DNA from 2 places in the Planococcus sp. FY231025 genome. Region 2 is predicted to be linked to the other one. Evidence: riboswitches for the same ligand, from Rfam matches in the RefSeq annotation. Region 2 holds a riboswitch; the other holds the start of a gene.

The links. Region 2 has a riboswitch for lysine ahead of ACTL32_RS07255 (aspartate kinase). Riboswitches for the same ligand answer to the same signal wherever they lie in the genome.
Region 1: it holds a riboswitch for lysine, as region 2 does, so the genes downstream of both, ACTL32_RS18475 (Na+/H+ antiporter NhaC family protein) here and ACTL32_RS07255 (aspartate kinase) in region 2, are expected to answer to the same signal.

What each region holds. Positions count from the first base shown of each region.
Region 1 covers NZ_JBQJJG010000016.1:53,154-60,384, reverse strand. The annotation lists partial or broken gene ACTL32_RS18500 (hypothetical protein) at 1-77, shown strand, start outside; gene ACTL32_RS18495 (DNA alkylation repair protein) at 110-790, opposite strand; gene ACTL32_RS18490 (DUF72 domain-containing protein) at 972-1,832, shown strand; gene ACTL32_RS18485 (sulfite exporter TauE/SafE family protein) at 1,832-2,659, shown strand; gene ACTL32_RS18480 (bifunctional metallophosphatase/5'-nucleotidase) at 2,673-4,016, shown strand; lysine riboswitch at 4,087-4,268, shown strand; gene ACTL32_RS18475 (Na+/H+ antiporter NhaC family protein) at 4,379-5,953, shown strand; gene ACTL32_RS18470 (sodium-dependent transporter) at 6,155-7,231, shown strand, end outside.
Region 2 covers NZ_JBQJJG010000005.1:180,341-187,571, reverse strand. The annotation lists gene sdhA (succinate dehydrogenase flavoprotein subunit) at 1-194, opposite strand, end outside; gene ACTL32_RS07270 (succinate dehydrogenase cytochrome b558 subunit) at 240-854, opposite strand; gene ACTL32_RS07265 (YslB family protein) at 1,052-1,453, shown strand; gene ACTL32_RS07260 (glycosyltransferase family 2 protein) at 1,630-2,622, shown strand; gene ACTL32_RS07255 (aspartate kinase) at 3,076-4,290, opposite strand; lysine riboswitch at 4,430-4,604, opposite strand; gene uvrC (excinuclease ABC subunit UvrC) at 4,642-6,438, opposite strand; gene trxA (thioredoxin) at 6,489-6,803, opposite strand; gene ACTL32_RS07240 (electron transfer flavoprotein subunit alpha/FixB family protein) at 7,150-7,231, opposite strand, start outside.

The sequences.
Region 1 (7,231 bases), on a different contig from region 2:
TTTCGTTTGTTCCAGTTCAGGATAAGGTGAAAAAGAAGTGGTTTATCCGTTTTCGTTGGCCGCGAAAGTCTGCTTGAAGGGAATATAAAGTACGGCACATCTAGTCGCGCTATTGCTTGCTGATATTTTTCACTGCTTCGCGCTTGCTAAGCGGCATCAATGCATGTTCCAAGGTGAATGACCGGACCCATTCGGAATCCGTCTTCGCGTATTCGCGCAGCGCCCAGCCGATGGATTTCTGCAAAAAGAATTCTGGGGAACCGGCATGCCGGAGGATGATTTGCTGAAGCACTTCCGTGTCCGTCCCTTGCTTGTATTTTAATTGATGGAGGATGGCTGCCCGGTTTGTCCACATATTGCCGGCTTCGGCCCATTCCAACATGGCGAGGGTCCCTGCGGGCCGCTCTTTGGCGACTATCCCTCCGACTGCCCGTGGTGCAATGGAGTCGACGCTGTCCCACCAGGACTTGCTTTCGATCAACTCCCGAAGAAAAGGCAGGTCTGCAACCGACAGCTGTTTAGCCATTTTTTCGAGCAATGCAATTGCCGCATATTGGTATTCCCGCTCCGGAAGCCTGTATAGTTTCCATACTTCCTGCTCCAACTGTTCGGGCTCCGGCAGCTGGTATTCCAAAAACTGTTCTTTCAACAATGTTTTCCGCAGCGGCGTTTTGATGCCCAGAAAAGGGAACTGGTTCCGCATATAAGCGGCCATCGGCGCAGCCAGCTCATCATTGCGGTTCGCTTCAAACCGCTGAATAATTCCATGATGGTCCCACGTCATTTTCATCAATGTTTTGCCTCCTGATACCTTTTAAAAAAAGTGTAGCACATCTCCAAGCAGGGAATTGTAAAGCAACCGGTGATATTTTTGGAGAGAGAGCCCAAATGGTACAAAGGCTATCTTCCAAAAAGACGCCTAATTTTTTCTATGCTATCATAAAATAATAACGAACAATGGAGGCGGGACGATGATATATGTAGGGTTGACGGGTTGGGGCGACCATCCGGATGTCTATAGCCCAGGCTCAAAAAAAACAGAAAGATTGATCGATTACAGCGCGCATTTTCCGATAGTCGAATTGGATTCCTCATTTTATGCAGTCCAACCGGAACGCAATATAACAAAATGGATCAATGAGACGCCTGAAGGCTTTCAGTTCGTCGTTAAAGCCTATCAGGGGATGACAGGGCATCAGCGGGGGGAGAACCCGTTCGAGAGCCGTGAAGCGATGTTCGAGGCATTCCGCCTGTCGGTGCGCCCAATGAAGGAAGCCGGTAAACTCGCGATGGTCCTGCTCCAGTTTCCGCCTTGGTTCGATTGCCAGAAATCGAACGTCGAAGCGATCCGGGAAATCATCGGCCACTTGGGAGAATTCGATCTGGCCGTTGAATTCCGCCATCAGTCCTGGTATGCACCGGAATTGCGTGAAAAGACCTTTGAATTTTTGCGGGAAAACAGGCTGATCCACACCGTCTGTGATGAACCGCAGGCTGGGGACGGATCGGTTCCGCTGGTGCCGGTTGCTACGCGCGACGATAAAGTGCTGATGCGTTTGCACGGCCGCAATTTGCATGGCTGGACAAATCCCGGCGGCGGACAGAAGTGGCGGGAGGTGAGGTACCTTTACGATTACAACAAGGAAGAACTGGCAGAAATCAGCAAAGCGGCAGAAACCCTCCAGCAGTCCGCTGAAAACGTCTATATCATTTTCAATAATAATTCAGGCGGACATGCCGCAGGCGATGCGAAAGAATTTCAGGAAATGAACGGCTTGGAGTTCACCGGCTTGTCCGATAAGCAGCTGGATCTGTTCGACGGTGGCCTTTAATGGAATTTCTCCTACTGGCAATCGCAGGATTGCTTTCAGGGATTGTCGGGGCGCTGATCGGCCTCGGCGGCGGCGTCATTTTGGTACCGGCTCTCTTATTCCTCGGTACGGCGCTGGCCTTTTTTCCGGATCTGACACCGCAGAAAATTGTCGGCTTGTCGGTGATCATGATGATTTTCACTGGCCTGTCTTCGACATTGTCCTATATGAAAGTCAAAACAGTCGACTACCGGAGCGGGTTCCTGTTCTTCATCGGCAGCGCTCCCGGGACCGTTATCGGCGCATTTGTCAACAAAGGCCTCGACTTGCCTTCGTTCAATCTATATTTCGGCATCCTGCTTGTGTTTCTGGCCCTGCTGCTGTTGATCCGCAACCGGCTGGAAGCGGTACATTGGTTTGTCGATAACGGGCGCAAGTATACTTTCAAGGATTCCATGCATAAAGAATACTTGTACGGCTATCCGGTTTGGTTCGCGCTGCTTTTGACGTTCGGCGTCGGTTTCGCCTCCGGCCTTTTCGGAATCGGCGGAGGATCGATCATGGTGCCAGCGATGATTTTGCTGTTCCTGTTCCCGCCGCATGTGGCGGTCGGGACGTCGATGTTCATGGTGTTCCTATCGGCGATCGTCAATTCGGTAACGCATATTTCCCTTGGCAATGTCCCTTGGATTTATACGCTTGCTGTAGTGCCTGCCGCGTATATCGGAGCCAAAATAGGCGCATCGCTTAACAAAAAGCTCCAATCGGAAACTTTGGTCGTCATTTTGCGGATCGCATTGCTGGTTCTCGGCCTGCGGTCCATTTACGAAGGATTATTCAGTTCTTAAAGAGGTGTAAGGCATGGGAGAACTCATTCACATTTATCATACAAATGATCTGCACAGCCATTTTTCGCATTGGCCGAGCATCCGGGCGCTTCTGCATGAACGGAAACGCTGGCATGAGGAAGCCGGCGATACCTGCCTGATCCTTGATATCGGCGACCACGTCGACCGTTCCCATCCATTCACGGAAGGGACGGCGGGAAAAGGCAATGTGGAATTGCTCAATGAAGCCGGCTACGATGCAGTGACAATCGGCAATAATGAAGGCATTACACTGTCCAAGGATGAACTAGACGAATTGTATATCCAGGCTGACTTTGATGTCATTGTATCCAACCTGTTTGAAGAAGGCGGCGGCCGGCCGAAATGGGCAAAGCCTTACGGGGTTCTGGAGACTGCGGAAGGGCTGAGAATCGGCCTGGTCGGGGCAACAGCAGAATTCACTCCGTTTTATCAGCGATTGGGCTGGGAAGTGACCGATGCGAAAGCATCGATCATTGAATCGGTCAACGCCATCAAGGAACAAACGGACTTCATTATATGCCTGTCCCATCTGGGCATCCGGGAGGATGAACTGCTGGCGGAGCTTTGCCCCGACATCGACGTGATCCTCGGCGCCCATACCCACCATATTTTCCACGAAGGGAAAACAATCGGCAGCACACTGCTCGGGGCGGCCGGCAAATTCGGCATGTTCATCGGGCATATCACTTTTGATCCGGCAACCGGTGAAACCGAAGCTGAATTGATCGATACCGCAGAATTGCGCAATTCGGAAGAGGGATTCAATGATGAATTGATTGCGGACGGCAAATCCCAGCTGAGCGAACCGATTTTTTACAACGAAAAAGAATTAAAAGCGGAGTGGTTCAAAGAGTCGGAACTGGCCGAGCTGTTCGGGGAAGCGATGCTTGAGTATTCCGGAGCAGACTGTGCGTTATTCAATGCCGGCTTGTTCATGGAGGGGATGCCGGTAGGGGTCGCGACACGCTATGATTTCCATAGGATGCTGCCGCATCCGATCAACCTCTGTCTGGTCGAACTGACGGGCGCAGAACTGAAGGAAATCTACCAGCAGTCGCTGAATGCCGAGTGGCCGAACATCGAATTGAAGGGGATGGGGTTCCGCGGTGCAGTCATCGGGAACATCGTCCATGTCAATCTGGCGGTCGAAGAGCATCGATTGTATGTCGGCGGTATTCTTGCGGACCCGGAAAAAGTCTATCAGCTGATTACGCTCGATATGTTCACGTTCGGCTATTTTTTCCCGGAGCTGAAACGGGCGCCAAAAACTTATTTTATGCCGGAATTCCTGCGGGATGTTTTCAGCCGGTTTTTTCAGGCAAAAGCAGTAAAATGAACGAATATTCGAAGTAGAGTTTCATTTGATTTCAATAAAATTCTGCGCTATGCTTTTAAGGAATTCAATATCGATGGGTAGAGGCTGCGAAGCTTATCAGTAGTATGCGGGAGTGTGACAACGTTGAACGCATATGAAAGGAAGTTTTGCCGAAGCTCTTTTTTCAGGTGTCAATGGAAAAAGTGCTGGGGGCATTCTGAAAAAGGATGTCACTGTCGTCTGTGATTTTACAGGCGAAGAGCTACAGGGTTGTTTGATGTTTTTATGCACAGACGAATTGTAGAAGGCTGATTGTATCCATTGGAGCGATCGGCCTTTTTTCTATCTTCTCTTCCATCCTTAAAAAAATAGGAGGGATTCATATGGAAAATACTATTTTCTCGATTTTGCCGCCGTTGGTAGCAATCATCATGGTGCTGCTGACCAAGCGGGTGCTATTGTCGCTCGGAACAGGTGTGGTGGCAGCCGCGTTGATCTTGACGTCGTTTGCGCCGGTCCAAGCTGCAAGGGAGATCTTCAATTCTTTTGCGGTCACGTTCTGGGACGAAGGCTTTAACGCCTATAATGTCTTTATCTTATTGTTCCTGCTGCTATTGGGCATCATCACTGCATTCGTCAGTTTGTCAGGCGGCAGCCGTGCATTCGCCGATTGGGCTTCTGCGCGCATCAAGACCCGCCGCGGCGCCAAGGTCTTGACGGTCGTGCTCGGCATGGTGATTTTCATCGATGACTATTTCAATGCATTGGCGGTTGGGCAAGTCGCACGTCCGATTACTGACCGTTATAAAGTGTCGCGGGCAAAACTGGCCTACTTCATCGATTCTACGGCAGCGCCGGTCTGCGTCATCTCACCGGTATCGAGCTGGGGAGCCGCGATCATTGGAATCGTCGCCACAATTCTTTCAGCGCAATCTTATGTTCAGATGTCGGCGCTTGAAGCGTTCATCTGGATGGCACCGATGAACTTCTACGTCATTGCGACGCTGGCCATCGTCATTTTCGTCGCCATCCGCGACGTCGACTTCGGGGCTATGAAAAAGCATGAAACGCGCGCAATCACGACTGGGGAATTATACGATGCAAACAAAACCATTCCAGGGGAAATGAAAGAAGAGTTCCCGGCGCACTCGCATGGAAAAGTGACGGATCTGCTCCTGCCGATCCTCTTGCTGATTGCCGGTACGATCGGGGCGATGGTCTGGACCGGCTACCAGAATGCCGGACAAACATGGGACGTCTGGGCGATCTTCGAGAATACGGATGTACCCACATCCTTGATGGCGGGCGGCCTTTTGGGTGCTGTCGCATCCATCCTGTTGTATGTGCGCCAATTCAAGCAAAATGAAACGGCGAAAGCATCCTGGGTCGGCAAAGGGATTGTCGAAGGACTTCGCTCAATGATCGGCGCTGTGCTGATCCTGATTTTTGCTTGGGCACTCAGCTATTTGATCGACGCATTGGAAACCGGCGCGTATCTGGCGGATGTGGTGACAAAGAATAATATTCCGACCGAAATCCTGCCGGTGCTGCTGTTTCTTTTAGCCGGAATCATGGCTTTCTCGACGGGAACTTCATGGGGCTCTTTCGGGATCCTGCTGCCGATTGCCGGCAACATCATGGGGCAGGCAGCGCCTGAACTTCTGCTGGCAACATTGTCAGCTGTTCTTGCCGGCGCTGTTTTCGGAGACCATTGCTCGCCGATTTCCGATACGACGATCCTGTCTTCTACAGGGGCAGGAAGCAACCATATGGACCACGTATTGACCCAGTTGCCATACGCTTTGACTGCAGCCGCAATCGGATCAGTGGGGTATATCGTCATAGGCTTTACCGGTTCTCTGCTATGGTCATTATTAGCAGTTGCGGTCATTTTAGCAGTATTATTTATCGCCTGGTCAAAACGTACTACAATTCTTGAAAAACAAGCAAATAACTAGCAAATATTGAAAGCAGAGGAATTTTCCCTCTGCTTTTTACTATTCTAGCAATAGTTTTTTATAAATATTTTCCGGAATTATCTTTACTTTCAAAGGCAGCATCGTTATACTATTTTTAGATTAGTCAATAATCTGAAAATAAACAAACTTCCTATTTTTCTGTAAGAAAATTGGAAGTAGACAAACAAAGGGGGAAGAAAGATGGAACGTTCGCAATGGGGTACACGCGCCGGATTTATTATGGCGGCTGTCGGCTCAGCGGTAGGTTTGGGGAACATTTGGCGTTTTCCATATGTAGCCTATGAAAATGGTGGAGGAGCATTCTTTATACCGTACTTATTCGCTCTGTTAACCGCAGGGATACCAATTCTAATTATGGAATTCACCATCGGGCACAAATACCGCGGATCGGCACCGTTGTCATTCTTCAGAATGAGTGGCAAGAAATTGGAATGGATGGGCTGGTGGGCGATATTCGTTTCGTTCGTCATATCCACGTATTATGCAGTCATTATTGCTTGGGCGATGCGCTACACGATTTTCTCAATCAACCAGGCATGGGGATCAGATACGCAAGATTTCCTCTTTAATGACTTCCTTCAATTGACTGTAACGCCAGGGCAAACCGGAGGAATTGTATGGGGCGTCTTAATTCCGTTAATCCTGGTATGGGCGATCGCCTTAGGGATTTTATTGGGCGGAGTCAAAAAAGGGATCGAAATGGCAAACCGGATTTTCATCCCGACTTTGGTCGTCATCTTCTTGATCGTCGTTATCCGTGCTGTCACGCTTGACGGAGCAGCTTTAGGATTGGATGCATTCTTCAAACCGAATTTTGATGCCATCATGGACCCACAGGTGTGGGTAGCGGCATACGGACACATTTTCTTCAGTTTGTCCATCGCATTTGCCATTATGATCACTTATGCAAGTTACCTTCCGAAAAAATCGGATATCACGAATAACGCATTCATCACAGGATTTGCGAACTCGGCATTCGAATTGCTTGCCGGTATCGGGGTGTTCGCAGCACTGGGCTTCATGGCGAACCAGCAAGGCGTTGCGGTTGCGGATGTTGCAGCAGCTGGCGTAGGTTTGGCATTCGTTGTCTTCCCGCAGATCATCAATGAGTTCCCTGGATTCAATGGCCTGTTCGGCGTCTTGTTCTTCTTGTCCTTGACGCTTGCCGGATTGACTTCATTGATTTCCATTACAGAAACATATGTTGCCGGCTTCTCTGAGAAATTCGGCATTTCGCGCAACAAAGCCGTCATTTTC
Region 2 (7,231 bases):
TGGATATCCGGTGAATCTCCTTCACCTTTTGTATTTACTGCCCCGTTAATCCCGCCTTGCGCACAAACGGAGTGGGATCTTTTTACTGGGACGATTGAAAATAAATCAACGGGAGAGCCTGCTTCGGCTGCTTTGACAGCTGCCATCAAACCGGCAAGGCCGCCCCCGACAATAGTAAGTTTGCCTTTCGCCATTTCGGTATTCACTCCTCTTTTAGTTCACCAATGATCGAAATGTTCTTAAACGAACGCGAATAGCGCCCGGATACCGATAATAGAAAGCACTACGAATACTAGAAGCGTGAAATAAGTAGCGCCTCTTTGAGCTTTTTCGGACTGTGTGATTCCCCATGTTACAAGGAAAGACCAAAGGCCGTTAGCCAAGTGGAACGTCGCAGCCAGAACACCGACGATGTAGAAAGCCAGCATTGCAGGATTGCTCAAGATGTTTTCCATCATGTTGAAATCTGCTTCTGCCGCATTGCCGATCGCAACCTGGAAGCGCGTTTCAAACACGTGCCACGCGATGAAGATGACCAGGAAGACACCTGTATAGCGCTGGGCTACGAACAATGTGTTGCGCAAATAGCTGTATTTGCCAACGTTATTCTTCGAAGTGAACGCTATGTATAATCCGTAGAATGCATGGTACAACAATGGCAGATAAATAACGAAGATTTCCAAGAAGATTACGAATGGAAGGTTCGCCATGAAGTGAGATGCCGTGTTGAACGCTTCAACACCTTGAGTCGCAAAGTGGTTGACGATTAAGTGCTGCGTCAAGAATAGCCCGATCGGGATAATCCCTAACAATGAGTGCAGCCTGCGCATTAAAAATTCTCGATTTTCCAAAATTTTACCTCCCTCAGACGTTAATAGGCAGAAAAAAGAGCCGTCGAATTATCGCGAAAGCATCCATTGACTGCATATATCATCATGATACAATAATATGACATATTTATTGTACTCCCCCCCTTTGGGAGCGTCAAGGCAACTTGCCTTTTTCTAAGAGTTTCACCCCTTGTATTTATTATATTGAAAGTAGGTTCAACATGACTGTCACAGACACGAAATTCAGTGGGCAATTCGGATATGAAATCATACGGGACCACGTGATGCCTGACATCCTGGGCAAGCACGAAGCGGACATCCTTTATTGGGCCGGGAAATCGCTTGCCCGCAAGTTCCCGCTGTTCTCCTTGGACGAAGCGCCCGACTTTTTCAGGCAGGCGAACTTCGGCGAGCTGGCTGTAGAGCGCACCAGCAAAGACGAAATTGTCTTTCAACTCACTCCGCCGAAAGCGGATCAACGATGCTTTAAGCTCGAAGCCGGTTTCCTGGCTCAGCAAAAGCAAAAAATTGACGGATTTGTGACAGAAGCCCACGAGGAAGTGTTTCCGAAAAAGAACCGCGTCCTCATTACCTTAAAATGGGATCTTCGCGACAAAGCCTGACACTTCTTCCTGTGCCTACGAGCACAGGTTTTTCATTTTCATCTCGTGCTCCTATCTGCCTACGAACTTAGACTCTTTCAGAAAACCCGTTTCTATTGTACGATGGAATCAGAATATTTTATCTAATTGAAACATTAACAACTATTCACTATGTATTTTTTGAAGGGAGATATTTAATGGAAAAAGTTCTTGTCACTATCGGCATTCCCGTCTACAATGGCGAACGCCATGTCCAAATATGCATCGATTCGATTTTGAATCAAACGATGCCGCAATACCATATTGAAATCATCGCCGTCAATGACGGCTCGACAGACCGGACGGCAGCGGTACTTGATGCCTATGCCAAGGAGTACCCGAATTTCCGTGCGATCCACCAAGCCAATACCGGCGGTCCCGGTGCCCCCCGCAACACAGTGATTTCTGAAGCTCGCGGCGAGTATATCTTCTTCGTTGATGCAGATGACTTCCTGGGGGAAGAGGCACTGGAGCGCATGTACCGGATGGCGGCGGACAACCGTTCCGATATCGTGCTCGGCAAATTCGTCGGCGTCAACGGCCGCGGCGTCGCCCAATCCATGTTCCACCGCAACCAGCCCAGAACGACAGCGCTCCAATCCGATGTGTTCGATGCAATCGGCCCAACTAAAATGTTCCGCACCAAATTCCTCCTCGAAAAAGGAATCCGCTTCCCGGTCGGCATCTGCACTGCCGAGGACCAGCCTTTCATGGTCCATGCCTATATACTCGCCGACGCCATCTCCATCGTTGCCGACTATCCTTGTTATTATGTCGTCAACCATACCGACAAAGAACATGCTTCAGTGATGCCAGCCTCTCCTGCCGATTACTACGGCACCCTGGCCCAATCTGTCCGCATCATCAAACGCCATATCAAAAACCAGGTTCATCAGGACGTGCTGATCGCCAAATACCTGAAGAAAGAATTCACGACCGGCCGCAGCGTGTCGCTCGCCTCATCTGCCCTTGGCCAGCGTGAAAAGACTGCTTGGCTCCGAGAGTTGAACCGCTTCTTGGCCAACTGGTCCAATAATAAAATCATCAGCCTCCTCCCGGCTCCCTTGCAGCAGTATGTGAGCTGCGCCAAAACTGATGATCTCCAGCAAGTGCTGGCATTTTTCTCAAGCGACATCCCCGATGCCGGGTAATAGGCAAACAAATAGGCAAGACCCGCTTTATTGCGGAGCTTGCCTTTTCAATATATAAAGAAACTGTCTATAGAAAAGTTGATTATCAGTATAGAGTATACACACCGCTTTGGGCATGGCTTTCGCCATGAGCCGGGAAGAACACCCGTCTCATAGCTTCCCCAGCCCGTGGACGCGCCGGCGCTGGTACAGTTCTTTGAACGCCGATACTTTACTTATTTAGCAGCACTGTCTGAGATATGGAGCAAAACAGTGGAGACGCCTGCGGATAAAAACCTTGTGCTCCTGCGCGCTATGCGCTTCGTCGCAAAACTATTGGCCGAAGTGTCTTCGCCCAATAGCTTCGCAGCTGTTTTGCGGAATATCGGCTTAACAATTGAAGGAAAGTCAATTGATATCTTTCTTTACTTTGAAAAAGGCAAGCCCCGCTTCATTGCGGAGCTTGCCTTTTCGTTATTCAGATAGCCCGTATGCGTTGTGGAGTGCATTGGCCGATTTTTTCATTTCTGTTTCCGGCACGACGACCGAAACTTTGATTTCGGATGTGGAGACCATTTTCACCGGAATCCCTTCTTTTCGCAGGATGTCGAACATCTGCGCTGCGACTCCCGGATTCGATACCATGCCGGAACCGACGATGGACACTTTCGAAAGGCCGACTTCATAGTTCGCTGAAACGAAACCGATGCTTTCCTGGTTGTCATTGAGCACCCGGCGCGTTTCTGCCAAACTGTCCTCTTTGATGGAGAATGAAACCGAGGGCGGAAATTCGTCGGTGATGCTTTGGACGATAATATCGACATCGATATGGTTTTCCGCCAGTTTAGTGAAGATATTGGCCAATGAGCCGTTGAATGCTTCTTTGTAAATGACCGTGACGCGGGCGATTCCCGGTTCGAACGCGACGCCTCTAACGATTAGATTTTTTTCCACAGTGACCACCTCTTGTATAGTTGTGCCCGGTTCATCCGAATAGCTCGCGCTGACGGATAATGGGACCTGGTTGTTTTTGGCGAATTCAACAGCCCGCGGGTGCAGGACGCCTGCCCCGAGATTCGCCAGTTCCAGCATTTCATCGTAGGAAATCTGTTCGAGCTTGCGGGCGCCCGTCACATACCGCGGATCGGACGTGTAGACGCCGTCAACGTCGGTATAGATTTCGCAGGCATCTGCGTTGAGAGCAGCAGCAAGGGCGACCGCCGTCGTATCCGAACCGCCGCGGCCGAGCGTCGTGATATTGCCGATCTTATCGACTCCCTGGAATCCGGCCACCACACAGAAAAAGCCATTTTCGAGCACGCGCTCGAGGCGTTCGGTATGGATCTGTTCGATGCGCGCATTCCGCGGCACCGATTCGGTTTCTATGCCTGCCTGCCATCCGGTGAAAGAAAGCGCTTCGTGTCCGAGTGCCTTAAAGGCCATGGCTAGGAGCGAAATCGTCACCTGCTCGCCGGTCGCAAGCAGCATGTCCATTTCACGTTTCGGCGGATCGGCGGAGATTTCATTCGCCAACCCGAGCAAAGTGTCCGTCGTTTTGCCCATGGCAGAGACGACGATGACGACACGGCGCCCTTTTTCCTTTTCGCGGATTGCCCGCTTTGCAACCCCGATGATTTTCTCTGGAGTCGCAACTGATGTGCCTCCGAATTTCATGACTACTGTTTTCATCTCATCCACTCCCATAATGTAAGTGGCCCTCAACATGAATGCCAAGGCGCAAGCACCCCGGCCAGACAATAAAAAAAGGCAGCCCGCCGCGTCTGCGGCAAACTACCTCTTTAGCATGTACGAATACGAAAAAACGTCCATGTGAGATAGCCCTCCAGAGATTGACTCTGACAGCCCGGCATCTATTAAATGCAGGACCAGCACCCGGGGTTGCAGGAACCCGGGCACTTCGGCGACCGCCCCTTTCCCCATCCTTCACAGATTCAGCAAATCTCCGGATGGCTACTTTTGACGTTCGCACCTCTATCATCACTTTTCCAAGTGATTCATTTCTGTTTTTACGATAGCACGTTATTGTTCGCTTGGCAACGATTGTTGTGAAAAATGCTGGCGGATCTGTTCTGCCAGCTTCACCGGCATGCCCGCTTCGCGCAGCTCTTCCACGCCGGCTTCCTTGATGCGCTTGACCGAACCGAAATGCCGCAGCAGCTGCTGCTTGCGCTTCGGCCCTACGCCTTCGAGTTCATCAAGCGCCGACTGGATTGAATTTTTGCCTCGCTGCTGGCGGTGGAACGTAATGACGAAGCGGTGGACCTCGTCCTGGATGCGCTGCAGCATATAAAACGCTTCGCTCGTCCGCTTCAGCGGCACCACTTCAACCGGGTCGCCGTAAAGCAGCTGCGAAGTCTGGTGCTTGGTGTCTTTGGCAAGCCCGGCGACCGGGATCGACAAGCCTAGCTCATCTTCGAGCACTTCCCTTGCAGAAGAAATCTGCCCTTTGCCTCCGTCAATGACGATCAAGTCCGGCAACGGCAAGCCGTCTTTCAGCACGCGCGTATAACGGCGGCGGACCACTTCGCGCATAGCGGCGTAATCATCCGGCCGGCCGGCGCTGCGCGTCTTGTATTTCCGGTAGTCTTTTTTCGACGGTTTGCCGTCGATGAAGGTGATCATCGCAGAAACAGCGTCCGCTCCCTGGATATGGGAGTTATCGAACGCTTCGATGCGCAATGGCGTCTGGATGTTCATCGCTTCGCCGAGTTCGACGCAAGCGCCGACTGTCCGTTCTTCCTGTCGCTCAAGCAGCTGGAATTTCTCCTTGATCGCAATTTCGGCGTTTTTCCGGGCGAGCGACAAGAGGTCTTTTTTCTTGCCCCGCTGCGGAACCAGGACGCGGATGCCGAGCCAATCGCGGACCAGTTCCGCATCCGTCCCTTCCGGCAGCAGCACTTCGTTCGGTTTCACATGGTGCGGCTGTTCATAGAACTGGCCAAGAAACGTCAGGAACTCGTCCTGCGGATCCCGGTAGAGCGGGAACAGCGAGACGTCGCGTTCGATCAATTTGCCTTGGCGCACAAAAAAGACCTGGACGCACATCCAGCCTTTGTCGACCGCGTAGCCGAAGACATCCCGGTCGGTGAAATCGTTCATCGCCATCTTCTGCTTCTCCATGACGGTCTCGATATGGGAAATCTGGTCGCGGTATTCTTTCGCCCGTTCAAACTCCAGGTTTTCGGCAGCTTCCGACATCTTCTCGATCAGGTCCTGCTTCACCTCGCGGAAACCGCCGTTCAGGAACTTCGTGATGCTGTCGATCATTTCCTGGTAGGTTTCCTTTTCCACGGGCTTGATGCACGGCGCCAGGCATTGCCCCATATGGTAATAAAGGCAGGCGCGGTCCGGCATCGTATGGCATTTCCGGAGCGGGTAGAGCCGGTCGAGCAATTTCTTCGTTTCACTGGCGGCATAGGCGTTCGGGTAAGGGCCGAAATACTTTCCTTTGTCCCGCTTGACCTGGCGCGTCGTGATCAGCTTCGGATGCCGCTCCCCGGTAATTTTCAGGTAAGGGTACGATTTGTCATCCTTCAGCATGATGTTGTATTTCGGGTCGTGCTTTTTGATCAGGTTAAGCTCCAGGATGAGCGCTTCCACGTCAGAAGACGTGACGATATACTCGAAATCCTCGATTTCGCCTACAAGCCGCTGCGTCTTTGCATCGTGGCTCCCCGTGAAATACGAGCGCACACGATTTTTAAGCACTTTGGCCTTCCCGACATAGATGACGGTCCCTTGCCGGTCTTTCATCAAGTAACAGCCCGGCTGATCCGGCAATATCGCCAGTTTGTGTTGTATCAGTTCGTTTGCCATATCCTCACCCTATTAAAAAACCGGGCACCATTTCTGGACCCGGTTAAGAATTATGCGTGTTGGTTAACCAATTCTGCCAAAGCTTCTTTCGGACGGAAGCCGACTACTTTGTCTACTGTTTCTCCGTCTTTCATCAAAAGAAGAGTCGGGATCGACATGATGCCGTACTGGCTAGCCGTTCCTTGGTTTTCATCCACGTCCACTTTTACGATTTTCACTTTGCCGTTCATGTCAGCGTCCAATTCTTCTAAAACTGGAGCGATCATTTTACAAGGTCCGCACCATGCAGCCCAAAAGTCTACTAGTACTAGGCCTTCAGAAATTTCTTGTGAAAAGTTTTGATCTGTCCCTTTAACGATTGCCATGAATAATTCCTCCTTATGTTTTAACAAAATCTAAACTGATTATACCATGTGCCATTTGGCGTAGCTATTTATATGCCTAATGCTTGTTTACCCTTGAGAGGGTTCGATAAAACGTTCAAACAGATCTTCAGATATTCCGCATAAACGTATAGATCTGCTCATTTCTAAAGGGCTTACCAAGCACTGGCGCGTCGACGGGCTAAGCGGAGCTATGCCCAAAGCGCCGAAGCGGTAATGAATAATAAATAACTTTTATTCAACTCATTTTGAAACTGTAACCTTATCCATTGCCTTCTATTTCCACCCATAAAAAAAGGCCTGCACTGGGCAGGCCTTCTAGGTTTTATTACATTACTTTCTTGAATTCTTCTGTAAGCATCGGGATGACTTCGAACAAGTCCCCTACGATTCCGTAGTCAGCGACTTTG